3 regions of the Kitasatospora sp. NPDC087861 genome follow, and region 1 is predicted to be linked to each of the others. Evidence: riboswitches for the same ligand, from Rfam matches in the RefSeq annotation. Region 1 holds a riboswitch; each other region holds the start of a gene.
The links. Region 1 has a riboswitch for cyclic di-AMP ahead of ACIOJE_RS24570 (LysM peptidoglycan-binding domain-containing M23 family metallopeptidase). Riboswitches for the same ligand answer to the same signal wherever they lie in the genome.

Region 1 (9,953 bases):
CGGGGATGTCGAAGGTACGGGTGACGCTGCCGGGGGCGAGCACCAGGTAGTCGTACCTCAGCGCCACCACCTCGTCGGTGATCTTGCGGACCACGCACACCTTGGAGGCCGGGTCGACGCCGATCGCGCCGCCCGGGACGATGTGGGTGCGGCGCAGCGAGCGACGCAGGGAGACCGCCACCGACTGCGGGGTCAGTACGCCGGCCGCGACGTGCGGCAGCAGGGGCAGGTAGAGCTGATAGCTGAACGGTGTGACCAGCGAGATCTCGGCCTCCGACGGCGCGAGCTTGTGTTCGAGGCGGCGGGCGCACTCCAGGCCGGCGAAGCCACCGCCCACGATCAGGATCCGAGGTCGTTCCATCGCTCATCCCTTTGCCGTGCAGGTCGTAACCGTGAAGGTCCCCGTGACTGCGTGAAGGTCCCCATTACTGTCCGCCACACTCGCACGGAGCAGCGGGGGCTGCCACCGGGATGGGGCGGATGGCGGAGGAGTGAAGGAGGTGGCGGGTCGGCACCGATAGGCTGTCGGCCGTGCTCCCCGAGGTGACGGCGATCCGTTATGTGACGCCACTGCGAGAAGGCGGCTCGATGCCGGGCCTGGTCGAGGCCGACGACCGGCGGCTGTACGCGCTGAAATGGGTCGGCGCGGCGCAGGGCCGCAAGGCCTTGGTGGCGGAGGTGCTGGCCGGGGAGCTGGGCCGGCGGCTCGGTCTGCCGGTGCCGGAGCTGGTGACGATCGACCTGGATCCGGTGCTGGCCCGTAGCGAGCCGGACCAGCAGATCCAGGACCAGATGCGGGCCAGCGGCGGCACCAATCTCGGGATGGCGTTCGTCAGCGGTGCGCTCAACTTCGACCCGCTCTGCTTCGAGGTGGACCCGGAGTCGGCCGGCCGGGTGCTCTGGTTCGACGCGCTGATCGGCAACGTCGACCGCTCCTGGCGCAACCCCAACCTGCTGGTGGCGACCGGCGGGCTGCGGCTGATCGACCACGGCGCGAGCCTGATCTTCCACCACCACTGGGCGGGCGCCGCCGCCTGGGTGCGCCGCCCGTACGACGCCTCCGACCACGCGCTGCTGCGGGCCCAGCCCGACCTGGCGGCCGCGGACAAGGCGCTCGCGCCGCTCGCGGAGGCGGCGATCGAGGGGGCGGTGGCGCGGATCCCGGAGGTCTGGCTGGTGGACGAGCCCGGCTTCGACTCGCCCGAGGCGGTGCGCGCCGCGTACCGCGCCCAGCTGACCGGGCGCCTGGCCGGTCCGCGCGACTGGCTGCCGGAGGTGCCCGCATGACCGAGCCGAGGACGCCCGAGCCGAGGATGCCTGAGCTGTCGATGGCTGGTGGGCTGCACGACTACGAGTACGCCGTGATCCGCGCGGTGCCGCGGGTCGAGCGCGGTGAGTGCGTCAACGTCGGGGTGCTGCTGTACTGCCGGCAGAACGCGCACCTGGCCGCCCGGACGCACCTGGACCAGGCCCGGCTGCTGGCGCTGGATCCGGTGGCGGACGTGCACGGGGTGCGGCGGGCGCTGTACGGGATCGAGGCGGTGTGCGCGGGGGGCCCGCAGGCCGGTCCGGCGGCGGGGGACAGCCCCGGGCAGCGGTTCCGCTGGCTGACCGCGCCGCGCAGCGCGATCGTCCAGCCGGGGCCGGTGCACACCGGGCTGACCGCCGACCCGGAGGCGGAGCTGCGGCGGCTGTTCGATCAGCTGGTGCTCTAGTCTTGCCCCACCTTCTGCCCCACCTTCTGCCTCGCCTGCTGGCCCGCCTCTTCGCCCCGCCGCGGACGGTTGCCGTGGTCAAAGCTTGAGTTGCTGAAGCACTCCGCCGTACGCTGACCCCATGGGTTCGACAGCGACGACGACCGTACCGACCAACGCCGAGTTGATGGAGGCGTTGGCCGCCGTCGGCGCCGCGTATTTCCAGGACTTCGCGGCGGCCGCCGCCCGGCACGGGCTCTCCTCCTCCCAGGCCAAGGCGCTGGGCGCGGTGCAGGAGCCGGTGCCGATGCGGGCGCTGGCCGGACGGCTGGGCTGCGACGCCTCGAACGTCACCGGGATCGTGGACCGGCTGGAGTCGCTGCGCCTCGCCCACCGGGAGGCGGCGGCCGGTGACCGCCGGGTGAAGATCGTGGTGATCACCGACGAGGGCCGGGAGATCCTGAACCGCATCCGCGGCGAGATGGCCCGTACCCACCAGGCCTTCGAGGCGATGACCGACGAGCAGCGGATCGCCCTGCACTCGATCTGTGCGCAGGTGCTGCCGGTGCTGGCCGGCCGGGCGGGCACCGCCCAGTAGCGCGCCGCGCCACGCCCGGTCGGCCGGGGTCAGAGCACCTCGGCGATCGCCGGTGGCAGTGGGCGGTGGTGGAGCAGGGTGAGCGTGCGGGTGGCGCGGGTGAGCGCGACGTAGAGGTCCCGCGCGGACTGCGCCTGGATGGCGGCCGGCTCGACCACCACGACGGCGTCGAACTCCAGGCCCTTGCACGCCGAGACGGTGAGCGCGCCGAGGTCGCCCGCCAGGTCGTCCGGCGCGATCACGCCCAAGGTGCCGGCGGGGGCGGGCAGTTCGGCGAGGGCGGCGGCGAACCCGGCGTCCGGGACATGGACGGCGGACGGACGCTCGGCGCCCGGGCGGACCGACTCGGGCGGCTGCCGGTCGGGTGCGGCGGTGCGCAGGACGGCGGCGGCGAGTGCCATGATCGGTTCCGGCGTACGGTAGTTGACGGTCAGGCGGGTCTCGCGCCAGCGGCCGGGCAGGTGCGGGTCGAGCATCTCGGCCCAGCTGCGGGCGCCGGCGGGCGAGCCGGTCTGGGCGAGGTCGCCGACGACGGTGAGCGAACGGGTCGGGACGCGCCGCAGGACGGTGCGCCAGGCCATCGCGGAGAGTTCCTGCGCCTCGTCCACGACGACGTGGCCGTACGCCCAGGTGCGGTCGGCGGCGGCGCGTTCGGCCGTCGAGCGGTGGGGACCGTCGTGGTGGAAACGCCCGGCCAGCAGGGCCGGGTCGAGCAGGGCGTCGCCGGTCTGGCCGGTGATGGTCAACACACCCTGGGCGAAGGAGAGTTCGGCTTCGTCGGGGTCGTCCTCGGGGCGGTCGGCGGGCCGGGTGTCGCCGAGCAGTTCGGCGGCCTCGTCGAGCAGCGGGACGTCCTCGACCGTCCAGGGGCCGCCGGGCGGGCGGAGCAGCGTGTCGTGGTGGTCGGGCGCCGCCGAGGCGAGCAGGCCCGGGTCGGTGAGCAGCCGTTCCACCAGCTGCTCCGGGGTGAGTCGAGGCCAGAGCGGGTCGAGCGCGGCGCGGACGTCCTCGCGGGCCCACAGCTCGCGCGGGGCGTAGTGCGCCTCCTCGTCGTCGTACGGGCGGCCGAGCGCGAGCGCCTGGGCGACGGCGAGCGCGTCGAGCAGGGTGCGCAGGTAGTACGCGCGGGCCCGGTTGTGCGGCAGGCGCAGGCCGCGGGCGGCGTCCCGGGCCTCGGCGCAGGCGCGGGCGGACAACCGCAGGCCCTCGCCGAGGTCGAGGCCGCCGGCGGGGGCCGACTGGTGGGCCGCGACGGCCCGGCGCAGCACCCCGGCCATCCAGCGGCCGCCCTTGGCGACGGTGGTGGCGGCGGTGTCGCTGCGGGTCGCGGTGACGCCCGGGAAGAGCTCGCCGACGGTGCGCAGCACCACTTCGGTCTCGCCGAGGGCGGGCAGCACCTCGTCGATGTAGCGCAGGAAGCCGGGGTGGGGGCCGAGGACCAGGACGCCGCGGCGCTCCAGCGCGGCGCGGTGGGTGAACAGCAGGTAGGCGGCGCGGTGCAGGGCGGCGACGGTCTTGCCGGTGCCGGGGCCGCCCTGGACGACCAGGGCGCCGGGCAGCGGGGCGCGGATCACCCGGTCCTGCTCGGCCTGGATGGTGGCGACCGCGGTGCCCATCCGGCCGGTCCGCTCGCGGGCGAGGGCGGCGAGCAGGGCGGCCTCGCCGACCAGGGTGCGGCGGCCGGACTCGTCGAGCCGGTCGAGGTCGAGCGCCTCGTCGTCCAGGCCGGTGAGGGTGCGGCCACGGGTGTGCAGGTGGCGGCGGCGCACGACGGGGCCGGGGCGGGCGGGGGTGGCGGTGTAGAACGGCCGGGCGGCGGGGGCGCGCCAGTCGAGGAGGAGCGGCTCGTACGCGTCGTCGCTCAGGCCGGTGCGGCCGATGTACTGGACGGTGCCGTCGCGCTGGTCGAGGCGGCCGAAGCAGAGGCCGCGTTCGACGGCGTCGAGCCGGGCGGCGCGGCGGGTGGCCTCGCGGGCGCGCACCTCGCGTTCCAGCCGGGCCTGGTGGGTGCCGCCGGCGCCGGCCCCGTCGAGGGCGCCGTCGCGGGTGCGGCGGGCCTCCGCGCGGGTGCTGTCCAACCGGGCGTAGAGCCGGGTGAGGTGGGCCTGTTCGGCGCGCAGCGCCGCGGCGAGGGGCGGTTCCGCTGGAAGTCCATGCATCGGTGTGGTATCCTCGCGGTGAGAAGTTTGTCGAGCGTCACCTGACGGTCGCTCAATTGACCCAGCCTACCCGATGCGCCGACGTTCCGGCTGACCTCGGCTGTTAGGCTTGCGAAGCGTGAGCGCGAAGTCCCAGATCCCCAATGTCCTGGCCTCCCGGTACGCCTCGGCGACCCTGGCCCAGCTGTGGTCCCCCGAGCACAAGGTGGTCCTTGAGCGCCACCTGTGGCTCGCCGTCCTGAAGGCCCAGCAGGACCTCGGTGTCGAGGTGCCGGCGAACGCCGTCGCCGACTACGAGCGGGTGATCGACCAGGTCGACCTCGGCTCGATCGCCGCCCGTGAGCGAGTCACCCGCCACGACGTGAAGGCCCGGATCGAGGAGTTCAGCGAACTCGCCGGCCACGAGCAGATCCACAAGGGCATGACCTCCCGGGATCTGACCGAGAACGTCGAGCAGCTGCAGATCCGTCAGTCGCTGGAGCACGTGCGCGACCGTACGGTGGCCGTGCTGGTCCGGCTGGCCAGCCTGGCCGCCCAGCACTCCGAGCTGGTCATGGCCGGCCGCTCGCACAACGTGGCCGCGCAGGCCACCACCCTGGGCAAGCGCTTCGCGTCGATCGCCGACGAGCTGCTGGTCGCCTTCCGCCGCCTGGAGGAGCTGATCGCCCGCTACCCGCTGCGCGGGATCAAGGGCCCGGTCGGCACCGCCCAGGACATGCTGGACCTGCTCGGCGGCGACACCGACAAGCTCGCCGAGCTGGAGCGCCGGGTCGCCGGGCACCTCGGCTTCGAGAACGTGCTGACCAGCGTCGGCCAGGTCTACCCGCGCTCGCTGGACTTCGAGGTGCTCACCGCCCTCGTCCAGCTGGCCGCCGCGCCGTCCAGCCTGGCCAAGACCATCCGCCTGATGGCCGGCCACGAGCTGGTCACGGAGGGCTTCAAGGAGGGCCAGGTCGGCTCCTCGGCGATGCCGCACAAGATGAACACCCGCTCCTGCGAGCGCGTCAACGGCCTGGCCGTCATCCTGCGCGGTTACGCCTCGATGACCGGCGAGCTGGCCGGCGACCAGTGGAACGAGGGCGACGTCTCCTGCTCGGTGGTGCGCCGGGTCGCGCTGCCGGACGCCTTCTTCGCCTTCGACGGCCTGCTGGAGACCTTCCTGACCGTCCTCGACGAGTTCGGGGCCTTCCCCGCCGTGGTCGAGGCCGAGCTGGACCGTTACCTGCCGTTCCTCGCCACCACCAAGGTGCTGATGGGCGCGGTGCGCGCGGGCGTCGGCCGGGAGACCGGGCACGAGGTCATCAAGGAGCACGCCGTCGCCTCCGCCCTGGCGATGCGTGCGGGCGCCCGGGAGAACGAGCTGCTGGACCGGCTGGCCGCCGACGAGCGGATCCCGCTGGACCGGGCCGCGCTGGACGCGCTGCTGGCCGACCGGCTGTCCTTCACCGGCGCGGCCGGTGCCCAGGTCGCCGAGGTGGTCCGCCAGGTGGAGGCCGTCGCGGCCGCCTACCCGGAGGCCGCCAAGTACGCGCCGGGCGACATTCTCTGACGGTCTTTCAGCCAGCACTCCAGCCGGTGCCTCAGCCGGCCGAGGGCCCTGCCGCCGATCCGGTGGTGGGGCCCTCTTCCGTGCGCACATGGCCCGGGTCGAGCGGCGGGGTGGTGCCGCAGGACCACTCGCAGTCCGGCTCGGCTACGGGGTGGTCCGCCGGCGCGAGGACGTTGCCGCGGACGGTGGCGAAGGCGGTCAGCCCGCCGGTGACCAGCAGCCCGGCGCAGATCAGCATCGCGGTGTGGAAGGCGGAGTCCACCGCGGACGGCACCCGGTAGGCGTCGCCGCTCAGCCCGGCGAACGCGGGCAGGGCGGCGACCGCGAGCAGCCCGGCCGCGCGGGCGGCGGCGTTGTTGACGCCGCTGGCGATGCCCGCGTGCCGGACCTCGACGGCGGCCAGCACGGTGGCGGTCAGCGGCGCGACCAGCAGCACCATCCCGCAGCCCATCACCGCGACGGCGGGCAGCACGTCCGCCCAGTAGGAGGAGTGGGGGCCGGTGCGCAGCATCAGCAGCACCCCGGCGGCGCACAGCAGCGGGCCGACGGTGAGCGGGATCCGGGGGCCGATCCGCTTGCCGAGCCGCCCGGCGCGCGCCGACAGCGTCAGCATCAGCACGGTGATCGGGATCAGCGCGAGGCCGGAGACCAGCGGGGAGAAGCCCGCGACGATCTGCAGCTGCACCACCAGCAGGAAGAACACCCCGCTGAACGCCGCGTAGACGCACAGGGTGACCAGGTTCACGGCGGTGAACAGCCGGGAGGAGAAGAGGCCGAGCGGCAGCATCGGCTCGGCGGTGCGGCGCTCGACCGTGAGGAAGGCCGCGCCGAACAGCAGGCCGAGGGCGCCGCTGATCCAGACGGCGGGGGACAGGCCCTCCCCGGCAGCGGTGAGCGCGTAGGTGATCGCCCCGAGGGAGAGCGCGGCGAGCAGCGCGCCGGGGACGTCGAAGCGGCCGACGGCGCTCTCGTCCCGGCTCTCGGGGACGAAGCGGGAGGTGACCGCGACCACGGCGGCCGCGAGCGGCAGGTTCAGCAGGAAGATCCACCGCCAGCCCGGGCCGTCCACCAGCCAGCCGCCGACGAAGGGGCCGACCGCGGCCGCCACCCCGCCGAGGCCCGACCACAGACCCACCGCCGCCGAGCGGTCGTCCGGGTGGAAGACGGCCTGCAGCATGGCGAGCGAACCGGGGGTGAGCAGCGCCCCGCCGATGCCCTGGACGGCGCGGGCGGCGATCAGAACCTGGATGTCCGGGGCGGCGGCGCAGGCCGCGGAGGCGGCGGCGAACCAGACCACGCCGATCAGGAACACCCGGCGCCGGCCGTACCGGTCCCCGAGCGCGCCGCCGAGCAGGATCAGCCCGGCCAGGGTGAGCAGGTACGCGTTCAGCGTCCACTGCAGGGAGGCGAGCGTGGCGCCGAGATCGGCGCCGATCCGGGGCAGCGCGACGTTCACCACGGTGCTGTCGAGCAGCGCCATGCTGGAGCCGAGCACCGTCGCCAGAAGTACCCAGCGGCCCTGCGCGGTGCCCAGACGCAGGTTGCCGGCCTCAGAGGTGGTCACGGCCTGATCCTGCGCCCAGTGGGGTGTACGTGACAAGGGTCACCGGGGGGTGTGTTGATGGTGGGCGGTGCGTGAGCGGCCGGGTGCGCTGTGCTGGCGGGATGGGCGCAGCGTCGTGGATCAGTGGCGCCGGGTGAATGGATTGTGCACGTACAGTGCGGCGGATCATGCGGAGGGTCACCGTGGTCCGCGCAGTGGTTGCCGGTTCAAGTGATCGACATTGCTTCACTCGAATGGATGGGTTTTAGTTCAGCGACCGCCCGGCCAGCCCGGACGGATCCTCCGGGCGGAACGCCGAGTCCTGCCGCTGTCCGGTGGTTCGAACTGAACTCTGTACGGCAGGAGCGGGGGACCCACAGGTAAGTCGCCGGACCGGAACGGCACGCTCTCGCGTGACCGGATCCAGGGCCGGCTAGGGGTGAAGCCGCGCATGCGGCCGGGCAACTCCAGCCCGAACCCGACAGCTCACCTCGCAGGCGTCGGAGAGGAAAATCCCATGCCTGCTCAGGCTCGTCGTATCGCCCTGCCCCGCGCCGCCCGCATCGGCATCGCCACCGCCGTCACCGGTGCCTCCTTCGCCCTCCCGCTCGTCACCGCGATGAGCGCCCAGGCCTACACCGTCCCGGCCGCCCCGGTCGCGCAGAGCACCACCTCGACCAGTGCCGCTCCCGCCACCCAGGCCCCCGCGCAGGCGAGCTACCGCGTCGTCAGCGGCGACACCCTGTCGAAGATCGCCGACGCCAAGCACGTCGACGGTGGCTGGGAGGCGCTGTACGCGCACAACCGCACGGTCGTCGGTGGCAACCCGAACCTGATCTTCCCGGGCCAGCAGCTCGCGATCGCCGGCCAGGCCGCCGCTGCCGCGCCGTCCTCGGACGCCGCTGCGACCGCCCCGGCCAAGCCGGCCGCTCCGGCCGCCTCGGACACCGCCGCCAAGCCGAAGGCCCAGCTGGAGGTCCGGACCGAGGCCGCGAAGCCGTCCGCCCAGCTCCAGACCCAGGTGCAGACCGCCGCGCCGGTCGCCGCGGTCACCGCCACCCCGGTCGCCGCCACGTCCGGCTTCGTCGCGCCGTTGGCCAACCCGAAGCTGGGCACCGCCTACGGCGTGGCCGGCTCGATGTGGGCCTCCGGCCACCACACCGGCCAGGACTTCGTCGCCTCCACCGGCACCCCGCTGCGCGCCGTCGCCAACGGTGTCGTGGTGAAGGCCGGCAACGGCGGCGCCTACGGCAACGAGGTCGAGATCAAGCTCTCCGACGGCCACTACGCCGAGTACGCGCACCTCTCCTCGATCGGTGTGAAGATCGGTCAGACCGTCACCGTGGGCCAGCAGATCGGCCTCTCCGGCGCGACCGGCAACGTGACCGGCCCGCACCTGCACTTCGAGATCCGCAACGGCTCGGAGTACGGCTCGGACATCAACCCGGTCACCTACCTGCGGGCCCACGGCGTCGCGCTCTGACCCGTACCGCTTGAGAAGCCACCGCTGCTACGGGCGGAACGACCTCCCGGGATGGTCATGTCGGGTGACCGCTCGACCGGGTGATCGCCGCGGCAGCGGACATGGGCGCGGGACACGCCCAGGCCGGCCCGGCACACGAGACCTCTCTCGTGTGCCGGGCCGGCCAGCGCCTTTTCCGGCCGACGCCCTTTCCGATCAACGCCTTTTTCGGCCGACGCCCTTTCCGGGCAGGCTCGTTCGAGCGCGGGTGAGTGGAACCGAACAGGGCGTCAACCTGCCCGCGACCGGTCCGACGATCTGTTCTTGCGAGGCCTCTCGCCGCGCCCCGATGCTGTCGGGCAGTCGGCGCCCGGCGGTTCGGCGGGCGGTGGAGCCATGGCGCGCGGAGGAGGACGGATGGCCGTCCGGAGCGGGGAAACGGTCGACGGGCAGACCGGGGGAGGCGGGGTCGACCGGCTGAAGGCGGACTCGGTCGGCCTGGTGGGCGTGGTGTTCATGGCGATCGCCACCGCCGCCCCGATCACCGCGATGACCGGCAACCTGCCGATCGTCGTCGGGCAGGGCAACGGCGTCGGCGCGCCCGCCGCGTACGTCCTGGCGACCGTGGTGCTCACGGTGTTCTCGGTCGGGTACGTGGCGATGGCCCGGCACATCACCGCGGCCGGGGCGTTCTACGGGTACATCTCGCACGGGCTCGGCCGGGTCGCCGGGATGGCCTCGGGGCTGCTCGCGGTGCTCGCGTACATCGTGTTCGAGGCCTCGGTCATCGGCTTCTTCGCCTACTCGCTGCGCGGACTGGTCCGTTCGCAGCTCGGGGTGGACCTGGGGTGGGGCTGGTACGCGCTGTTCGGGCTGGTGGTGATCGGGGTGATGGCCTGGTTCGACCTGCATCTGACGGCGGGGCTGCTCGGGGTCGCGCTGGTGCTG
Region 2 (9,953 bases), on a different contig from region 1:
GAGTGAGGGAAGCGTGGGCGATCGGCGCGGCGTCCGCCGGGTCCTCGGCGTCGGCGCGCCGGGTGACGGCGAGCCGGTAGGTGTCCCGCTCCGGCGCCATCGCCTCCTCCAGGTAGAGCTCGATCTGGTCGGCGCAGGTCTCGCGGTCGCGCGGATCGAAGGGGAGGTACCGGGTGACCTCCGGGTCACCGAACAGCGCGTACAGCGCGTCCACGTCACCGGGGGTGTGGTGGTACTCGCGGATGGCCAGGCGGGGGCCGGTGAGTCGGACGGGGACCATGGCAGCCGACCCTACCCCCGGCCAGCGGCTACCGTTCGAGCTATGAACGACGAAGACCTGCGACTCGCCCCGCGCACCAGGGCCGCCGACCTGCTCGCCTGGGCGGCGGCGCAGGACCGCGCCCCGGTGGCCGAGGCGCCGCTGCGCGCGGTGCTGGCCCTGCTGGAGCTGGGCGAGGGCAGGATGCACGACGGCTGGCCCGAACTGACCTCGACCGCGGTGGAACACCTGCTGTACGAGCGGCTCTACCTGTACGTCCAACCCGAGCCGGAGGCGGACCCGCTGGCGTACGGCGCCGCCGTGCGGCTGGTGGTCGACCACCAGCGGGCGGCCAAGCGCCTCAACGCCAAGCGCCAGGAGCGGCTGCACGCCGAGGCCGAGTGGCAGGGCGAGGTCGCGGCCGGGCTGCTGCGCCGCGCCGACCTGGTGACCTGGCCCCGGCTGTACGCGCTGCTGCTGCACGCGCACGGGGTGGACGTCGCGGACGAGGCCGAGGTCCGGGCCTGGCTGGCCGGATTCCGGGAGCTGACGCAGGACGAGCGGCTGGCCGCGTTCGCCGCGCTGGGGCAGGCCGGCTGGTTGGACGAGGTGGACGAGCAGGGCTGGGGCCCGGCCCGGGTGCTGTCGGTCGGCATGGCCACCGATGGCGCGCGCCGGCTGCTGGAGCAGGGCCTGATGCGGCGCAGCTACCGCAACCTGGCCGAGCTGACCGCGCTGGGCCGGCCGATGCCGGACGAACTCGCCGGGGACTTCGGGGAGTTCGAGGACGCGGCGGCGGAGGCGGCGCTCGACCTGTACGGGGAGTGGACGGCGCCCGGGCTGCCGCGGCTGCTGGTGACGGAGTTCCCGGACCTCGCACCGGAGCCGGGGCAGGAGGAGATCGACACGTATCTGGCGGGGCTGGCGCAGGAGTGACGTGTGCAGGAGTGACGTGTGCGGGCGCGGCGTGTCTGAGCCCGGCGCGTCCGGGCGTGATGTGACGGAGCCCCGGCCGCGCGGTGTGCGGCCGGGGCTTCGCGGGTGCGTCAGGGGTTGAGGCCGCGCTGCTGGAGCCAGGTCTCCGGGTCGACCGGGGCGCCGCCGCCGGGGCGGACCTCCAGGTGCAGGTGCGGGCCGGTCACGTTGCCGGTCGCACCGACCTTGCCGATCTGCTGGCCGGAGCCGACCTTGCCGGAGCCCTTGATGATCGAGGAGAGGTGGCAGTACCAGATTTCGGTGCCGTCGGGCAGCGTCTCGACGATCCGGTAGCCGTACGAGCCGGACCAGCCGGCCGAGGTGATGGTGCCCTGGCCGACCGCGTAGACGGGGGTGCCGGTGTCGGCGGCGAAGTCCAGGCCGGTGTGCAGGTGGGCCCAGTAGCGGGCGCTCTGGCCGTAGTGGGCGGAGAGGTTGTAGTCGCGCACCGGCAGGGTGAGGGCGGCGGCCTTGGCCCGCTCGGCCTCGTCGGCGGCCCGCTTGGCCTCGGCCTCCTTGGCGGCGGCCTTGGCCTCCGCCTCCTTCGCGGCCTGCACGCGGGCGCCCTCCTCGGCGGCGGTGCGCTGGCTGTCGGCCTGCTGCTGGATGCGGGCGGCGAGCGCGAGGCCGGGGTCGGCGGAGAGCGCGACCGGGGTCTCGTCCGGGGCCTCGATGGCGGGGGCGGCAGCCGGGGTGGCGGAGGCGAAGCCGGTGGCGCCCAGGGTCGCGGCGACGGCAGTGACGCCGAGCAGCGGGGAGGCCCCACGGGTCTGACGCGGCATCCGGTGCCGGTTGGTCTCGACGTCCGGGCCGGAGTGCTCGGGGCTGTCCGAGCCGGGGTGGTCGAGGAGCTGGGTACCGGCTGCGGGGCCGGCCGGGTGTGCCGGGGTGTGCGTCGACGCCACGGAGGCGCGCTCCTTTCCTTCCTTCGCGCCTACCGGGTTAGCTGACGGGTTCGGAGCAGGAAGGTCTCCTACGGCCGGGCCGGAGCCCTGCCGATTCACCCCAAGGAACGTGGTTCCCCGGCTCCCTGACCTGCCCGGAGGCCGGCCGGCGGGATTAGGCGACGGCGCACGGTGCCGTCTGGGTACGGCGTTGACGACCGCGCTGCGTTATCAAACGTTAATCCTAGGAGGCCCTGATTCCAAGCCGTTCGCTCGGGACGACCGGAGACGGGCGGGGCAATCTGGGACACGATGGGCGTTTTGCGACCCTTGACCACCATTGACGCCACCTAACATGATCGGACGTCAACGAACGACCCCCCACCTGAGTACTCCTACTCATGTGCGGCCCGGCCGCGCCGCCGCATTCTGGCGCCATGAACGCACCGATGCAGTCACGCACGACGGCCGCGTACCACCTCCAGGCCGTACTGTCCTTCGCGCTGTCCGGCAGCGCCCTCGCCGTCGGAATCGCCTACCTGCCGGTCGGCGGCTGGACCCGGGCCTTCCTCGGCATCGGCCTCCTCTACACCGTCACCTCCTCCTTCACGCTGGCCAAGGTGATCCGCGACCGGCAGGAGACGAACGAGATCGTCACCCGGGTGGACCAGGCCCGGCTGGAGAAGCTGCTCAGCGAACACGACCCGTTCAAGGTCGAGGGGGCCTGAGGGGCGGACTCCGAGGGTCGGCACTCCGACTGCCTGCCGAGAGCTTGACGGCTAAGGCTATTAGCCTTAGCTTTATGGCTATCGGCAGAACGGCCGATGACCCGCACCGGCGGTCCCAGGAGGCCCACCATGAACGCCACCAGCGCCCCCAGCACCCAGTACCTCGACGTCCACGGCGGCCGGATCGCCTACGACGACACCCGGCACGGCGAGGGCACCCCCGTCGTCCTGCTCCCCGGGATGCTCGACACCCGCGCCGCGTACCGGCACCTCCGCCCCCTGCTGACCGCCGCCGGCCACCGGGTCGTCACCATGGACCTGCGCGGCTTCGGCGAATCCTCGATCGTCTGGGACGACTACTCCCCCACCGCCATCGCCGCCGACGTCCTCGCCCTGCTCGACCACCTCGGCATCGAGCGCGCCGTCCTGGTCGGCAACTCCTACACCGGCGCGACGGTCGTCAAGGTCGCCGGGGACGCCCCCGCCCGCGTCGCCGGCATCACCCTGCTGGACGCCTTCATCGAGAACCCGCCGCCGAACGCCCTGATGCGCGGCGTCGTCCGTGCCATGGGCGCCGCGCTCGTCCACTGGCCCGCCTTCTGGGGCCTGTACCACCGCAAGCTCGCCTTCCCCGGCGCCAAGCCCGCCGACTTCGACGCGTACGTCGACGGACTCGTCGCCGCGCTGCGCACCCCCGGCCGCAAGACCGCCACCCGCGGGCAGGTCGCCGGCGACTCCGCACCGGTCGGCTGGACCGAGGCCGTCCGCTGCCCGGCGCTCGTCGTCATGGGCAGCAAGGACCCCGACTTCCCCAAGCCGGAGGTCGTCGCCGACCGGCAGGCCTCGGCGCTGGGCGCCCGGAAGGTGATGATCGAGGGGTCCGGGCACTACCCGATGGCCGACAACCCGCAGGCCACGGCCGACGCCCTGCTGCCCTTCCTCGCCGAACTCGCCTGAGCCGACCCGGCCCCGCCGCCCCTTCCACCGGAGAGACCGCACCCATGCCCCGAGTAGGACTGACCCCCGACCAGGTCGTCGGCCACGCCCTCGCCCTCATCGACGAGCAGGGCCTCGACGCCCTCACCCTGGCCGCCGTCGCCGCCCGGGCCGGGGTCGCCACCCCGTCGCTGTACAAGCACGTCAGCGGCGGCCTCGCCGAACTGCGGCGGCTGATCGCCGTCCGGGTCACCGAGGAACTGGCCGACCGGCTCGCCGAGGCCGCCGTCGGCCGCAGCGGGGACGACGCCGTCGCCGCCGTCCTGCGCGCCTACCACGCGTACGCCACCGAGCACCCGCACCGCTACACCGCCCTCCCCCAGGCCCCGCAGCCCGACGACGACCTCACCCACGCGGCGGCCCGGCTGGTCGGGGTGATCATCGCCGTCCTGCGGGAGTACGGCCTCGACGGCGCGGAGGCGATCCACGCCGCCCGCACCGTCCGCTCCGTCGCCCACGGCTTCGCCTCCCTCTCCATCGGCGGCGGCTTCCAACTCGCCGAAGACCTGGCCACCACCCAGAACCGCCTCATCACCGTCCTCACCACCGGCCTCCGCACCTGGCCCACCCCCTGACCCCACCGACTTCCCCGGCCAGCGCAACAGACCGAGAAGTCGGACTCGCCGACTTCTCGCGCAAGGCAAGCGCGAAGCGCACCTGACATGGCCGGCGGGCCCACACGCACGATCGGGCCGGGACGAGAAGTCGGCGGGGCCGACTTCTGGTGGCGGGTGGGGGTGGGATGGCGGGGTGGTGTCGAACTGGTTGTCGGGGGCGGTGGGGGTGGACGGGTTAGTGTGGCCGGGCTGACTGGTGGTCATGACCGGGGACCGCCGACCCCTTGGCGGAGGTCCACGTGCCCGCACTGCTGGCGAGGGCGCGGCGGTGGTACCGGCGACTGCTGGACGGGGACGCGCGGGCGGAACGGAACGCGCTGGGTGTGCTGCTCGGGCTGACGGCGGTGCTGGGCCTGCTGCCGATCGCGCTGCCGTACAGCTGGCCGCCGTCCGCGCTGGTGCTGCCGCTGGTGGTCGGCGGGCTGCTGCTGCGGCGCGGGCAGTTGCTGGTGCTGGTGTGCGTGGCACTGGCGGGTGGTGTGCTGGGCGCGGTGGTGCAGGACCCGCGCGGGGTGCGGATCGGGGTGACCCTGGTGCTGGCCGCGACCGGGGTGACGGTGCTGGCCGCGAACCGGTTCCGGCACCAGCTGGGCCTGCGCGGGACGCAGGGCGATTCGATGCTGCTGGAGCTGGCCGAGCACACCCGGGCACTGGCCCGGCTTCCGGAGCGGCTGCTGGACTGGCACTTCGACAGTGCGCTGGCACCGGCCGGCGGCACCTCGTTCTCGGGGGACTTCCTGCTGTGCGCCCACCGTCCGGAGGAGGACCTGCTGGAGCTGGTGCTGGTGGACGTGTCGGGCAAGGGCAGCCGGGCGGCGGCCCGCTCGACGCACCTGTCGGGCGCGTTCGCGATGCTGCTGGGCCGGGTGCCGCCGGAGGCGTTCCTGCCGGCGGCCAACGACCACCTGATGCGGATGGGCTGGGAGGACGACTTCGCGACGGCCGTCCACCTCGCGCTGCGGCCGGCGACGGGCGACTACCGGCTGTTCAACGCCGGCCATCCGGCGCCCGCGCAGTACTGCCGGGCGGACGGCGGCGGCTGGGAGCGGTCGGGCCACGGCGGCCCGGCGCTGGGCCTGGTGTCGGGCGCGCCGTATCCGGCGGTGTCGGGACGGCTGCGGCGCGGCGACTCGCTGCTGCTGTTCAGCGACGGCGTGGTGGAGGTGCCGGGCCGGGATCTGGACGAGGGGGTGGGCCGGCTGCTGGCCGCGGCCGAGCCGGTGGTGCGGACCTGGCGGACGCAGCAGCAGCTCACCCGGGGTGCCGCGGAGCGGCTGGTCCGGACGGTGGCGCCGGACGCGGCGGACGACCGGACGCTGGTGCTGGTGAGACGCCTGGGCCCCCATTCGGCCGCTCCAGCACCCGCTTGAGAAATGAGGTATTAAGAATTAAGTGCCCGTTCGGGCACCCCTAGGGCACCCACCCCCTCGGAGCGGAAAGGCCGGGTATCCCGATGGACCTGACCTCGCCGTGGGCCTCCCCCTCCGAGGACGAGAGCCGGACGCCGCGCAGCAGTCCCACCGCCCGCAGCGCCATGCGCTGTGTGCGCTTATTACTCGGCTGCACCACCGCCGCCGACCTGCTCGGCACCGTCCTCGCCGAGGGCCCGGGCTGGATCACCGGCGAGGGATCCGCGCTCTACCTGCTGGATTCCGTCGGAATGCTCCGGCTGACCGCCTCGCACGGGCTTCCGGACTGGGCCCACGAGCGCTACAGCACCGTCGATCCGGCCAGTGACCTGCCCGCCGCGATGGCCCTGCGGCTGCGCCGCCCGTACCTGCTCAGCCCCGAGCACACCAGCATCGACTACCCGAACAAGAACGCCGGCATGGGCACCGGAATGGTCGCCGTGATCACCCTGCCGATGATCGTCGACGAGCGGCCGGTCGGCGTCCTCTCCCTCGCGCTGGCCCACCGGGGCACCGTCCCCCACCGCGACCTGGACGTCCTGGAGACCATCGGCGAGGCCTGCGCCCACCGGCTGTCCCACCTGCTCGACCACGCGGACGCCCGAATACCCCGGGGCCCGGCCGAGACGCCGCAGGACGGGGACGGGAGCCTCCCCGCCGGGCTGGCCCACCCGATGCTGTCGCTCGCCGTCCGGGCCGCCGGGCACGGTGCCTTCGAACGCGACCTGGTCACCGGGGAGAGCTACTGGGACGCCGCGGCGTTCCAGGTCACCGGCCAGCCCGCCACCGCCGACGGCTCCGCCCCGGAGCTGGACCGGATCGTCCACCCCGAGGACCTGCCGGACGTCCAGGCCGCGCTCGCCGAGGCGCTCGCCACCGGCGGGCGGTACCGGATCGAGTACCGGGTGCTGCGCCGGGGCGGCAAGGTGGCGCGGATCGAGGAGACCGGCGAGGTGATGCTGGACGTCCACGACCGGCCGGTCCGGGTCGCCGGGCTCCTCACCGACCGAGAACAGAGCCGCGCGCAGAGCCGGGAGCAGGGCCGGGAGCAGAACCGAGAGCAGCGCGGCACCCCCGCCGGGGCCCGGACGGCGCTGCTGCTCGCGCTCACCCGGGCGCTGTCGCGGGCGGTGACCGTCCGGGACGTCACCACCGCCGTCACCGACGTCGCCCGCCCCACCTTCGGCGCCGCCAGCATCGTGCTGGACCTGGTGGACGAGGGCCGGCTGCTGCCCGTCTCGCACACCGTGTACGGCGGGCCGCGCCGCACCGAGCTGACCCGCCTGGCGGACCTCTCCGAGGACGTGATGCAGCACGCGCTGACCCGCTCCGCCCCGCTGTTCAGCGAGCCCGGCGCGGGCCGGGTCCGGCACGGCCCGCTCACCCCGGCCGCCTGGGCGGTGCTGCCGCTGGTCGCCTCCGGGCGGCAGGTGGGCTCCTGCCTGATCACCTTCGCCACCGAGCGGGTGTTCAGCCGGGAGGACCGCACCCTGTACTCGGCCTTCGCCGGGATCCTCGCGCAGTCCCTGGAGCGGGCCCGGCTGTACGACACCCACCTGCACCGCGCCACCGAGCTGCAGCGCGCGATGCTGCCGCGTACCCTGCCCCGGCTGTCCGGCATCGCCAGCGCCGCCCGCTACCTGCCGAGCACCGAGGGCATGCAGATCGGCGGCGACTGGTACGACCTGCTGAAGCTGCCGGACGACCGGATCGGGCTGGTGATCGGCGACGTCCAGGGCCACAACGCGGAGGCGACGGCGGTGATGGGCCAGCTGCGCAGCGGCCTGCGGGCGTACGCGACGGACGGGCACGATCCGGCCGCCACGCTGGCCCGGACCAGCCGGCTGCTGACCGAGCTGGACACCGAGCTGTTCGCGACCTGCCTCTACCTGACCCTGGACCCGACCGACGGCGCGCTGACCGCGGCCCGGGCCGGGCATCCGGCGCCGGTGCGGATCGCGGACGCCAAGGCCGCCGAGCTGGACCTGCCGGGCGGGCCGCCGCTGGGCGTGGACCCGGGGCAGCCGTACCCGCTGGCGGTCGACCGGCTGTCGGTCGGCGAGACGCTGCTGGTGTACACCGACGGCCTGGTCGAGGACCGCGAGGAGGACTACGACGAGTCGGTGCAGCGGATGCTCGGCGGGCTGGAGCTGTGGGCCCGGCAGACCGGCCCGGCCCGGATCGGTGCGGCGCCCGCGCTGGAGCGGCTGGCCGACCTGCTCACGCTGAACGTGACCGAGCGGCGGTCCCGGCCGGACGACGTGGCGCTGCTGCTCCTGCACCGGACGTCGCCTCTTCCGTGACACCGTGCACACGCGCCCCACACATCCCAGGACGGGACTCGGCCATCCCCGTCTCTCCCGGACCTCGGGCCTCAGGGCCCCCACCGGGACCGAAGACCCGCAGGCCGTCCGGATCGCGGTCGAACGGCGCCGGTTTGACGCCGTATTGACTGGATATTGACGAGATCCGGTCACTTGGCGAGATCCGTTCACACCTTCGTAGGATCATCACCCTAGAATTCGCGGCGTGACGATGACTCAGTGGTGCGCAACGGCAACCGGCGTGCTCGCCGCCCTCGCCCTCGTGGCCGCCGCGCGGTACCGCGCCGTGTCCGTCACCCAGCGCCGCCGCGCCGACCGGCTGCGGCGCGACCTCGCCCGGCTCCAGGAGCAGCTCGGCGCCGAACTCTCCCGCCGGGGCGCCGAACTGGCCGCCGTCCAGCAGGAGCAGGAGCTCACCGCCTCCACCCAGCGGGCCTTCCTCAGCGTCGCCCGCCGCATCCTCGTCATGGCCCACGACCAGCAGGCCCTGCTCGACGAGATGGAGCGCACCCACGACGACCCGGCGCTGCTGGAGGGCCTGCTCAAGGCCGACCACGCCGCCGCCCAACAGGCCCGGCTGGCCCAGACCCTGGCCGTCCTGTGCGGCGCCCGGGCCGGACGGCACTGGCCCGAGCCGGTCTCGCTGGAGGACGTCGTGCGCGGCGCCCAGTCCCGCATCCTGCCGTTCCAGCGGGTGGTGGTGCGCAGCCGGATCGAGACCGCGGTGGTCGGCGCGGCCGCCGAGGCGCTGATCCACGCCATCGCCGAGCTGCTGGACAACGCCACCCGCTACTCCCCGCCCAGCACCCAGGTGTTCGTCACCCTGATGCCGGTGCACAACGGCGCCGTCATCGAGATCGACGACGGCGGCGTCGGCATGCCGGAACAGGCCGTCGCCAAGGCCGCCGCCGCGCTGGCCGGCGGCACCAGCCTGGAGGTCTCCCGGCTCGGCGAGGTGCCGCAGTTGGGCCTGGCCGCGGTCGGCCGGCTGGCCGAGCAGTACGGGTTCCGGGTCACCCTCAGCTCGGCGCCCTCGCCGTACGGGGGCGTCCGCGTCGTCGTGCTGCTGCCGAACGCCCTGCTCACCGAGCCGCTGCCGCCCACCGTCCCCGGCCTCGGCTTCGGCCTGGACGACCGGGCGTTCGGCGCCGGCCCCCGGCCGACCGGACACGCCGCCGAACACCCCCTGGTGGAGACCCCGCCGACCGGCCGACCCCCCGCGGCCGCCGGCACCCCGCCGCCGCTGCCCCGCCGGAGCCACCGGCGCGACCGCGCCAACCGCCCCGCCCAGCACGCCTCTCCCGCACCGCCGCCCGAACCGCCGTACCGCTCGGCCCGGGATGCGCAGGCGTTCATGGCGATGTTCCAGGCCGGGACCGCCAGCGGCCGATCGGCCGCCCGGGCCCAGGCCCAGCCCGACCCTTCCCTGCCCGCTTCCCCCCGACTTCCCCAGCGCTCCGGAGAGTTCCATGACCACCACCCCTGATCTCGGCTGGCTGCTCGCAGACATCGTCAACGTCCCCCAGGTCCAGCACGCCGTCGTCGTCTCCAACGACGGTCTGGAGATCGGCCGCAGCGCGAACATCGCGCGCGAGGACGCCGAACGGCTCGCCGCCGCCTGCTCCGGACTTCAGTCGCTGGCCCGCGGCGTCGCGACCGGCTTCGGCGGCCCGGGCAGCACCACCCGCCAGATCATCGTCGAGTACGGCGGCGGCTACCTGTTCATCGTCGCCGCCGGGGCCGGCGCGCACCTGGCCGTGG
Region 3 (9,953 bases), on a different contig from region 1:
CAGCCAGGACCAGATGACCCAGCTCCAGACCGGCCTGGCCGGGGTGGCGGGCGAGCAGTACCGCACCGGCGGGATCGACCCGTCCGTCCAGCTGATGCTCTCCTCCGACCCGTCCGGCTACTTGGAGAAGGCCTCCACCGTCCAGCAGGCCAGCACCAGCGAGACCGAGGCGCTCAAGGGTCTGCTGGACCAGCAGCGCCGGCTGGACCAGGAGAAGACGGAGGCCGCCGCCGTCCTGGCCTCGCTCGACTCCACCACCAAGGACCTGAACCAGGCCAAGTCGGACGTCAACCAGAAGCTCAAGGCCGCGCAGGACCTGCTGAACTCGCTCAGCGCCTCGGAGCGCGCCGCGCTGCGCGCCCAGCAGACGCAGGACGACCGGGCCTCGCGCGGCAGCGAGCGCACCGACCTCGGCAGCCTCCCGCAGGCCGGTGGCTACGCGGGCGTGGCCGTCGCCAAGGCGATGAGCAAGCAGGGCTCGCCGTACGTGTGGGGCGCCACCGGCTCGAGCACCTTCGACTGCTCGGGCCTGATGGTCTGGGCGTACGGCCAGGCCGGCATCTCGCTGCCGCGCACCTCGCAGGAGCAGGGCAACGTCGGCACCCGGGTCACGCTGGACCAGGCCCAGCCGGGCGACCTGGTCATCTACGGCCCCGACCGGCACCACGTCGCGATGTACATCGGCAACGGCATGGTGGTGCACGCGCCGCACACCGGCGACGTGGTGAAGGTGATGAAGGCCGACGCGATGCCGATCAACACGATCCGCCGGGTCTGACGGCCCGACACGCCCGTTGGCCCCGCCCGGGCCTGTGATCCGCGCCACCCTCCGACCGGGGGGTGGCGTTCGGGTTTGCCCGCCGGGCGAGCACATCGTGAAAGACGATCAGCTTTGCGTGTGGCAGTGATCACCATCTGTCATATTCACCAAAGAACTTTGGTCTTCTTCCGTCTTTTTTCTGACAAGGATTTGAACGGATCACGGTTCAGTTACTAGGGTCGTGCTTCGAACCACCGCACTGTCGATCGCCCAGCCGGGGTGGCGGCGGTGGTTTCCGTCGAGTTCGCGACGCAGCGGGGCGGGCCGTGTGCCTGCCCGACGGGGAGCCCAGCAGTCGGGGGCGCTGTCGAGCGGAGCCGGGGAACCACGTTCCTCCGGGGTGAATCGGCGCCAGGTCGGCCGGTGGAACGGCCGTGAGGCGTCGTAGGGCATGCTTCCGGCCCGAACCCGTCAGCTCACCCGGTAGGCGGCGCAGGAAGAAGGAGTCCGCCTTCGTGGCGTCCCATCGTCGTCCCAAGCCCGCCGGCCGCGCCCGGGTGTCGATCCTGACCGGCTTCGCCGCCGCGGCGGTCGCCATGTCCGCGCAGTCCGGTGCCCACGCGGACCCGCAGCCGACCAAGGACCAGGTCAAGGAGCAGGTCGACCAGCTCTACGAGCAGGCCGAGGTCGCGACCGAGAAGCTCAACGGCGCCCAGGAGAAGCAGCAGCAGCTGCAGAAGCAGGTCGCCGGCCTGCAGGACCAGGTGGCGCGGCAGCAGGCGCAGGTGACCGACCTGCAGGGCGGCCTGGCCGAGATCGCCGGCGAGCAGTACCGCAACGGCGGCATATCCCAGACCGTCCAGCTGATGCTCTCCGCCAGCCCGGACAACTTCCTGAGCCAGGCCGACACCCTGAACCAGGCCGGCAGCACCCAGAAGGGTCAGCTCACGCAGCTCCAGGAGGAGCAGCGCAAGCTCGACCAGGTGCGCTCCGAGGCCCAGGGCAAGCTCGCCGAGATGGAGAGCACCACTCAGCAGCTGAAGGCCGCCAAGGACGAGGTCCAGGGCAAGCTCAAGGCCGCGCAGGACCTCCTCAACACCCTGACCGAGCAGGAGCGCCAGGCGCTGCGCGCGGCCGAGGAGAAGGCCGCCGCCGACGCCAAGGCCAAGGCCGACGCCGCCGCGAAGGCCGCTCAGCAGCAGGCCGCCGCCCAGCAGAGCGCCGACCGCTCCTCCCGCGACACCAGCCGCACCGACCTGAGTGCCCCGCAGACCTCCGCGCCGACGGCCCCCAAACCGGCCGCAGGCAGTTCGCGCGGTGCCGCGGCGCTGTCCATCGCCGCCTCCAAGCTCGGCACCCCGTACGCCCGCGGCGGCACCGGTCCGAGTTCCTTCGACTGCTCCGGCCTGATGGTCTGGGCGTTCAACCAGGTCGACGTGTCGCTGCCGCGCACCTCGCAGGAGCAGGCCAACGCCGGCACCCGGATCGGTACGGACCTCTCCCAGGCCCAGCCCGGCGACCTGCTGATCTTCTTCGGCGACGCCCACCACGTGGGGATCTACGCCGGCAACGGCCAGGTGCTGCACGCCCCCAAGCCGGGCGCGTCGGTGCGCTACGAGGCGGTCTCCAACATGCCGCTGACCTCCATCGTGCGGGTCTGATCCCCGCTCAGGTCCTGACCGGCCCGGCCTTCCACCACGGAAGGCCGGGCCTGCGGCTTTTCCGGCGACTCGGGCTGGTGTCCGATTACTGGTCAAATATTCGAGTTGGTAGGGGTTTGGACTCGGTTGCCCGGACTCGCTAACGTCTGCCACCGGACTCCCGCTTCGAGGGCCGCCCCTTCGGTGCGGCGGCGGGGCCGCACCGCAGGATTGGAGCCGCTGCCGCCATGCCCGTGCACCGCCGTTCCCTACTGCTCGCCCGTGCGCTGGTGCTGACCGCGGCCGCCGCCACCGCCCTCGGCGTGACGACGGGCGGCAGCGCCCAGGCGGCCCCCGGTACGCCGGACACGCCCACCCACAAGGACGTCAAGGCGCAGGTGGAGCAGCTCTACGACGAGGCCGAGCAGGCGTCGGAGAAGTACAACGCCGCGCAGGACGCCCAGCAGCGCCTCCAGGGTGAGACCGCCATCCTGCAGGGCGAGGTCGCCGCCGCCCAGGACCAGCTCAACCAGCTGCGCGGCGACCTCGCCACCGTGGCCGGCGCCGAGTACCGCGGGGGCGGTATGGCCCAGACCGTCCAGCTGATGCTCTCCACCGACCCGGAGGGCTACCTGAACCGGGCCCGCACCCTCGGCCAGGCCGCCGAGCGGCAGCAGGAGACCCTGCACGAACTGGTCACCCGCCAGCGCCGGCTCGACCAGCGCCGCACCGAGACCTCCGGCAAGCTCGCCGACCTGGAACAGGCCCGCCGCTCGCTCGCCGACAGCAGGCAGCAGATCCAGCAGCGGCTGGCCATGGCGCAGCGGCTGCTCAGCAGCCTGGGCGCCGCCGAGCGGACCCGGCTGGCCGTCCAGGACGCCCGGGACGCCGAGTGGCGCGCCACCCGCGGCACCGACCGGCTGGACCTCGGCTCCGCGCCGCCCGCCTCCGAGCGCGGGGCGGCCGCGCTGGCCGCCGCGGTGCGGACGATCGGCTCGCCCTACGTCTACGGATCCACCGGGCCCCGCGCCTTCGACTGCTCCGGTCTGATGTACTACAGCTGGCGGCAGGCCGGAGTGACCCTGCCGCGCACCTCGCAGGCCCAGGCGTACGCCGGTCAGCGGGTCAGCCTCTCCGAAGCGCGGCCGGGAGACCTGGTGATCTTCTACCGGGACATGCACCACGTCGGCATGTACGCCGGCGGCGGGGTGATCGTGCACGCCCCCTACCCGGGCGCCAAGGTCCGCTACGAGAGCGTCAACGCGATGCCGGTCGCGGGGGTGGTCCGGCTCTGAGCCCGACGCCGTCCGACCCCGACGGCCCCCGGCCGATATGCGGGGACCGCCGCGTGCTGTCCCGGCGCGGTGCGCTGCTGCTCGCGGCCGGCGGGCTGGCCCAGCTGTCGCTGCCGCCGGCCGTCCCCGCGGCGCCGGCCGGGCGGGCGGTGGACCGGCGGGCCGAGGTGGCCGCGCTGCTGGACGCGCGGTCCCGGGCGCTGCCGTTCGGGCCCGGGCCCGCGGTGGTCGAGGCCGGTTACCGCAACCTGGTGCTCGGCGCGGCCGGCGGGCCGGACCGGCTGACCGCCGCCGCCGACCTGGCGGTCCGGGTCGCCGGGTACGACGAGTACCCCGTGGTGTATCCGCGCCGGATCGAGCTGGTCCGGGCCGACGGCGGCTGGCGGGTCGAGCGGGAGGAGAGCGCGAGCGGTCCTCCGGCGCTCTGGGACCTCGGCCCCGCCCGGTCCGCGGCGGGCGCGCACTGCCTGGTGCTCGGCCTGGCCGACGGGCCCGACCCGACCGCCCTGGCCGCGGTGGCCGACCGGGCGGTGCCGGCCGTGAGCGAGGTCTGGGGCACCGGTTGGCCGGGCCGCCTGCTGCTCGAACTGCCGTCCACCGAAGGTCAGTTCGCCCGACTGCTGGAGGCCGACCCGGCAGGCTGGACGGGCATGGCGGCGGTCACCGTGGCCGCCCCCGGCGCGCCCTGGCACACCCCCGCGGACCGGGTGCTGGTCAACCCCGAGGCGTACGGGCGGCTCAGCGACTTCGGCCGGCAGGTGGTCGTCACCCACGAGGCCACCCATGTCGCCACCAGGGCCGACACCCGGGCCTGGACGCCGCTCTGGCTCTCCGAGGGCGTCGCCGACTGGACCGCCTACCGGGGCTCCGGCCGCCGCCCGCAGCAGATCGCCCCCGAGCTGACCCGGGACGTCGCGGCCGGCCGGCTGCCCGCCGCGCTGCCGGCGGACCAGGCCTTCACCGCGGGCGCCGACGGCATCGCGCAGGCCTACGAGCAGGCCTGGCTGGCCTGCGAGCTGGTCGCCCGGCGCTACGGGCCCGAGCGGCTGGCCGTGCTCTACCGGGCGGTCGGCGCCGCAGACGGGGCGGGGGAGGACCGGGAGCAGCGGCTGGACCGGCTGCTCCGGGCCGAACTAGGGCTCGGCCTGGCCGAGTTCACCCGACTCTGGCTGGACGAGGTCGCGGGGCTGGCGCGTTAGGGAGCGTCCGACCGTTCCCGCCGCGCGACCGGTCGGTCCCTAGCGCCGCTGCTCGGCCGGGAGGCCGGGCCGGTCGATGCCGTCCAGCAGGTCCTGCTCGTACGCGATGCCCGGGCGCACCGGGTAGGCGGGCGACACCGGCTCGGGCGCGGCCAGCACCACCGTCGGCGGCAGCTGGGACGTGCCGCGGGTGGAGCGCCAGAGCCGGACACAGGAGAGCACGGTGGCGGCCAGCAGCAGGAGGTTGCGCAGGCTCAGCACGGCGATCGCCCAGGGCTCGCTGGCCAGGACCTGGGTGAACATCGTCGGGAACTCGACCAGCGTCAGCGGGCAGGCGAGCAGGATCAGTCCGGCCACCGGCCGTTGGCTGGTGCCGCGCACGGTCAGGCAGACCGCCGCGACGCCGACCAGCCACACCAGGTACTGCGGGCTGATCACCCGGCTGGTCACGATGAAGATGAGCAGCGCGCACAGCGCCGCGTCGTACATGGTGGCCGCGTTGCGGCGCTTGGCCGTGAAACGCCAGAGCAGCAGCCAGGCGAAGCCCAGCAGGGTGCCGGCCATCATCACCTTGCTGATCACGCCGACCCACGGCCCGAGCATCTCGGGGGAGCCGTAGTTCATGGTGACCCTGCCGTCCCACGCCTCCGCGATCCGGGCGTAGTGCAGCGGCAGTGCGCCGAGCGACTCCACCTCGATGCCGCGGTCCTTCTGGAAGGCCAGGAAGTCGAAGGCGCCGTTCATGCCGGCCGCGAGCAGGAAGCCCACCGAGACGGCGGTGGCCGCGGCCAGCGTCCAGGAGCGGCGGGTGCGGCGGCCGGAGGGGGTGCCGATCAGGCCGAGCAGGGGCCAGACCTTGACGATGCCGCCCAGACCCAGCAGCATCCCGCCGATCGCCGGGCGGCGGATCAGCGCCAGCAGGCCGGCCAGCGCGACCACGGTGACGACGATGTCGAAGCGGTTGTAGATCATCGGGCCGAGCAGGGGAACGCCCACCACCCACATCCAGGCACCGGTCAGTGCCCGGCCCCGGCGCAGGCCGGTGCGGATCAGCAGGGCGGCGGCGGCCGCGTCGGCGATCCCGCAGATCACCCAGAACGAGACCAGGTACGACCAGGGCAGCAGGCCCGGCAGGAGGATCACCAGGGCCGCGCCGGGCGGGTACTGCCAGGTCACGTCGTCGAACGGGAAGGTGCCGGTCTGCAGCACCCCGTACCAGGCGTGGTAGATCATCCAGACGTCGGCGGTGACGTCCCCGCCGGGTGCCTTCAGCACACCGGTCACCAGCAGCACCAGGACCGTACGGGTGGCCACCCAGGTCGCGACGAGCGTGGCGAGTGCCCCCAACGGGCGGCCGAGGCGGCCGCGCGACGAGCCGGACTCGGTGGCCGGGGCCAATTCCACTGCGCTCCCTCGTTGGTCTCGGACGTCCTCACCGGCGGCGCCGTGCGACGGACGCCAGGGCCGCCACCGGCCGCCCGGGTACTAGGACTGACCCGGGGATGAAACGGTTGCCGTGCGCGGATCCGTTCCCGGCGGGGCATGGTGTTGACCTATCGTACGGATCACCCAGCGGTAACCGAGCACCCCCCGACCGAGCGAGCCGTGGACTGATGCACAGGACCTTGATCGTCACCAACGACTTCCCGCCCCGCCCCGGCGGTATCCAGGCCTTCGTGCACAACATGGCCGTGCGTCAGCCCGCCGGAAGCATCGTGGTGTACGCCTCGACCTGGCGGGACGGCACCGAGGTGGCGCGCTTCGACGCCGAGCAGCCGTTTTCGGTGATCCGGGACCGGACGAAGGTGATGGTTCCCACACCGCGGGTCACCCGGCGGGCCGCCGAGATCCTGCGCGCGGAGAAGTGCGACTCGGTCTGGTTCGGCGCCGCCGCCCCGCTGGGGCTGATGGCGCCCACGCTGCGCCGCGCCGGGGCCGGGCGGCTGCTCGGGATGACCCACGGGCACGAGGCCGCCTGGGCCCAGCTGCCGGGCGCCCGGCAGCTGCTGCGGCGGATCGGCGCGGGCACCGACGTGCTGACCTACCTGGGCGAGTACACCCGCTCCCGGATCGCGGGCGCGGTCGGGCCGCAGGCCGCGGCCCGGATGGTGCAGCTGCCGCCGGGCGTGGACGAGACGACCTTCCACCCGGACTCGGGGGGCGCCGAGGTGCGCCGTCGGCTCGGGCTGGCGGACCGCCCCGTGGTGGTCTGCGTCTCCCGGCTGGTGCCGCGCAAGGGTCAGGACACCCTGATCGAGGCGATGCCGCAGATCCTCGTCGACGTGCCGGACGCCGTGCTGCTGATCGTCGGCGGCGGCCCGTACCGCGCGGACCTGGAGAAGCTGGCCGACGCCAAGGGCGTCCGGGACTCGGTGCGCTTCACCGGCTCGGTGCCGTGGGAGGAGCTGCCGGCCCACTACGGGGCCGGCGACGTCTTCGCGATGCCCTGCCGGACCAGGCGCGGGGGGCTGGACGTCGAGGGCCTGGGCATCGTCTACCTGGAGGCCTCGGCGACCGGCCTGCCGGTGGTCGCGGGCGACTCCGGCGGTGCGCCGGACGCGGTGCTGGAGGGCGAGACCGGGTACGTGGTGCCGGGCGGCTCGTCCGCCGCGGCCGCCGAGCGGATCGTCCGGCTGCTGCGCGACGAGGAACTGCGGCGGCGGATGGGCGCGGCCGGGCGGCGCTGGGTGGAGCGCTCCTGGCGCTGGGACCTGCTGGCCGGGCGGCTGACCTCGCTGCTCGCGGGGTGAACGGCGGGCCCGCCTCCCGGTCGCGGGGAAGCGGGCCCGGCTCCGCCGGTCAGCGCTGGTAGATCGCCTCGATGTCGGCGGCGAAGTCCTTCAGCACGAGGTTGCGCTTGAGCTTGAGCGAGGGCGTCAGGTGGCCGCTCTCCTCGGAGAACTCGGTGTCCAGCAGGCGGAACTTCTTGACCGCCTCGGCGTGCGAGACGGCCGCGTTGCCGTCGTCCACCGCGGCCTGCAGGGCGGCCAGCAGGTCCGGGTCCTGGCTCAGCTCGGTCACCGTGGCGGTGGCGGGCTTGCCGTTGAGCTCCTTCCACTTGGGGAAGAAGTCCGGGTCGACGGTGATCAGGCAGGCCACGAAGGGCTTGCGGTCGCCGACCACCATGACCTCGCCGACCAGCGCGTGCGCCCGGATGCGGTCCTCGATCACGGCCGGGGCGACGTTCTTGCCGCCCGCGGTGACGATGATCTCCTTCTTGCGGCCGGTGATGGTCAGGTAGCCGTCGGAGTCCAGCGAGCCGAGGTCGCCGGTGGCGATCCAGCCGTCCTTGAGGGCGTCCGCGGTGGCCTGCGGGTTGTTCCAGTAGCCGGTGAAGACCTGCGGGCCCTTGAAGAAGACCTCGCCGTCCTCGGCGATCCGGACGGCGGAGCCGGGCAGCGGCTGACCGACCGTACCGATCTTCGGCTTGTCCCACGGGTTGAAGGCGGTGGCCGCGCAGGTCTCGGTCAGGCCGTAGCCCTCCAGGACGGTGAAGCCGATGCCCCGGTAGAAGTGGCCGAGCCGCTCGCCGAGCGGGGCGCCGCCGGAGATGGCGTGGGTGGCCCGGCCGCCGAGGGCGGCGCGCAGCTTGCTGTAGACCAGCTTGTCGAAGACCGCGTGCTTGATCCGCAGGCCCAGGCCCGCGCCGCCGGCGTCCAGCGCCCGGCTGTAGGCGATCGCGGTGTCGGCGGCCTTGTCGAAGATCTTGCCCTTGCCGTCGGCCTGGGCCTTGGCGCGGGCGGTGTTGTAGACCTTCTCGAAGACTCTCGGCACGCCCAGGATCAGGGTCGGTTTGAAGGCGGCCAGCTCGGCGGTGACGTCCTTGATGTCGGAGACGTGGCCCAGCTTGATCGGCGCCATCGCGGGGGCGATCTCGGCGATCCGGCCGAGCACGTGGGCCAGCGGCAGGAACAGCAGGACGGAGCTCTCGCCGGTGCGGAACAGCGGGGCCAGACGCTCCACCACGTTGCCGCACTCGGCGAGGAAGTTGCCGTGCGTCAGCTGACAGCCCTTCGGGCGGCCGGTGGTGCCCGAGGTGTAGACGATGGTCGCCACCGAGTCGGCGGTGGCGGTCGCGCGGCGCTCGGCGACGGTGGCGTCGGCGACCTCCCGGCCGGCCTCGGCCAGCGCGGCGATCGCGCCCTGCTCGATCTGCCAGGTGTGCTTCAACTCCGGCAGCCGGTCCCGGACCTCCTCGACCACCTTGCGGTGCTGGTCGGTCTCGGTGAGCACGGCGGCGGCGCCGGAGTCGCCGAGGATCCACTCGACCTGTTCGGGGGAGGAGGTCTCGTACACCGGCACGGTGATCGCCCCGGCCGACCAGATCGCGAAGTCCAGCAGCGTCCACTCGTAGCGGGTCCGGGACATGACGCCCACCCGGTCGCCCGGCCGGATGCCGGCGGCGATCAGGCCCTTGGCGGCGGCGTGCACCTCGACCAGGAACTGGGCGGCGGTCAACTCCTGCCACCGGCCGTCCACCTTGCGGCTGAGAACCACGACGTCCGGGTGTCGCTCGGCGTTCTCGTGCACGAGGTCGGAGAGGTTACCGCCGCTCGGTACCTGGTAGAGGGCCGGAAGGCTGAAGTCGAGCAAGACTGCTCCTCGTTCGCGACGCTGCGGGACGGCAGGACGTTACTGCCCGGTAGGCAGCTTCGACCAGGGGGGTCGGCCCCGGTGTTCGAAGTGTCACACCCGGCCGGGTCCGACCAGGCCGTGACCGGGTCGTTCGAATGGCACCCTACGGCAGCCCCGTGGTGACCGGCCGGTAGCATGCCCTGCCGCCCGCTCCCCGACCGGTGCTCGCGCCCGCCGGTCACGGCCCGCACGGCCGAGCCGATCGCCGGTCGCGATAGCCTGCTCCGGGCGGACAAGGCCGAGCACGCTCGACCGGACCGGCAGGCAGAGGGACGAGGCGGAGGGCCATTCCATGGCGGAGCACACCAGGTCGAGCATCACCATCGACGCGACCCCGGCCACGGTCATGGCCGTGATCGCCGACTTCGCCGCCTACCCGGCCTGGACCGGCGAGGTCAAGGAGATCGAGGTCCTGGAGACCGCC

Region 2: another riboswitch for cyclic di-AMP. It lies ahead of ACIOJE_RS23230 (M23 family metallopeptidase); the one in region 1 lies ahead of ACIOJE_RS24570 (LysM peptidoglycan-binding domain-containing M23 family metallopeptidase).
Region 3: another riboswitch for cyclic di-AMP. It lies ahead of ACIOJE_RS21215 (NlpC/P60 family protein); the one in region 1 lies ahead of ACIOJE_RS24570 (LysM peptidoglycan-binding domain-containing M23 family metallopeptidase).

Annotation. Positions count from the first base shown of each region.
Region 1 is NZ_JBIUUS010000018.1:30,553-40,505, forward strand. It holds gene ACIOJE_RS24535 (NAD(P)/FAD-dependent oxidoreductase) at 1-361, opposite strand, end outside; gene ACIOJE_RS24540 (HipA family kinase) at 532-1,287, shown strand; gene ACIOJE_RS24545 (DUF3037 domain-containing protein) at 1,329-1,715, shown strand; gene ACIOJE_RS24550 (MarR family winged helix-turn-helix transcriptional regulator) at 1,837-2,292, shown strand; gene ACIOJE_RS24555 (HelD family protein) at 2,322-4,451, opposite strand; gene purB (adenylosuccinate lyase) at 4,561-6,000, shown strand; gene ACIOJE_RS24565 (MFS transporter) at 6,032-7,564, opposite strand; cyclic di-AMP (ydaO/yuaA leader) riboswitch at 7,877-8,058, shown strand; gene ACIOJE_RS24570 (LysM peptidoglycan-binding domain-containing M23 family metallopeptidase) at 8,061-9,026, shown strand; gene ACIOJE_RS24575 (APC family permease) at 9,423-9,953, shown strand, end outside.
Region 2 is NZ_JBIUUS010000016.1:174,951-184,903, reverse strand. It holds gene ACIOJE_RS23240 (GNAT family protein) at 1-280, opposite strand, end outside; gene ACIOJE_RS23235 (hypothetical protein) at 323-1,195, shown strand; gene ACIOJE_RS23230 (M23 family metallopeptidase) at 1,306-2,139, opposite strand; cyclic di-AMP (ydaO/yuaA leader) riboswitch at 2,152-2,310, opposite strand; gene ACIOJE_RS23225 (YiaA/YiaB family inner membrane protein) at 2,568-2,846, shown strand; gene ACIOJE_RS23220 (alpha/beta fold hydrolase) at 2,976-3,803, shown strand; gene ACIOJE_RS23215 (TetR-like C-terminal domain-containing protein) at 3,848-4,417, shown strand; gene ACIOJE_RS23210 (PP2C family protein-serine/threonine phosphatase) at 4,699-5,829, shown strand; gene ACIOJE_RS23205 (SpoIIE family protein phosphatase) at 5,913-8,171, shown strand; gene ACIOJE_RS23200 (sensor histidine kinase) at 8,404-9,678, shown strand; gene ACIOJE_RS23195 (roadblock/LC7 domain-containing protein) at 9,662-9,953, shown strand, end outside.
Region 3 is NZ_JBIUUS010000014.1:166,591-176,543, reverse strand. It holds gene ACIOJE_RS21220 (C40 family peptidase) at 1-778, shown strand, start outside; cyclic di-AMP (ydaO/yuaA leader) riboswitch at 1,113-1,265, shown strand; gene ACIOJE_RS21215 (NlpC/P60 family protein) at 1,276-2,421, shown strand; gene ACIOJE_RS21210 (NlpC/P60 family protein) at 2,649-3,695, shown strand; gene ACIOJE_RS21205 (hypothetical protein) at 3,749-4,894, shown strand; gene ACIOJE_RS21200 (glycosyltransferase 87 family protein) at 4,934-6,298, opposite strand; gene ACIOJE_RS21195 (glycosyltransferase family 4 protein) at 6,508-7,644, shown strand; gene ACIOJE_RS21190 (AMP-dependent synthetase/ligase) at 7,694-9,487, opposite strand; gene ACIOJE_RS21185 (SRPBCC family protein) at 9,822-9,953, shown strand, end outside.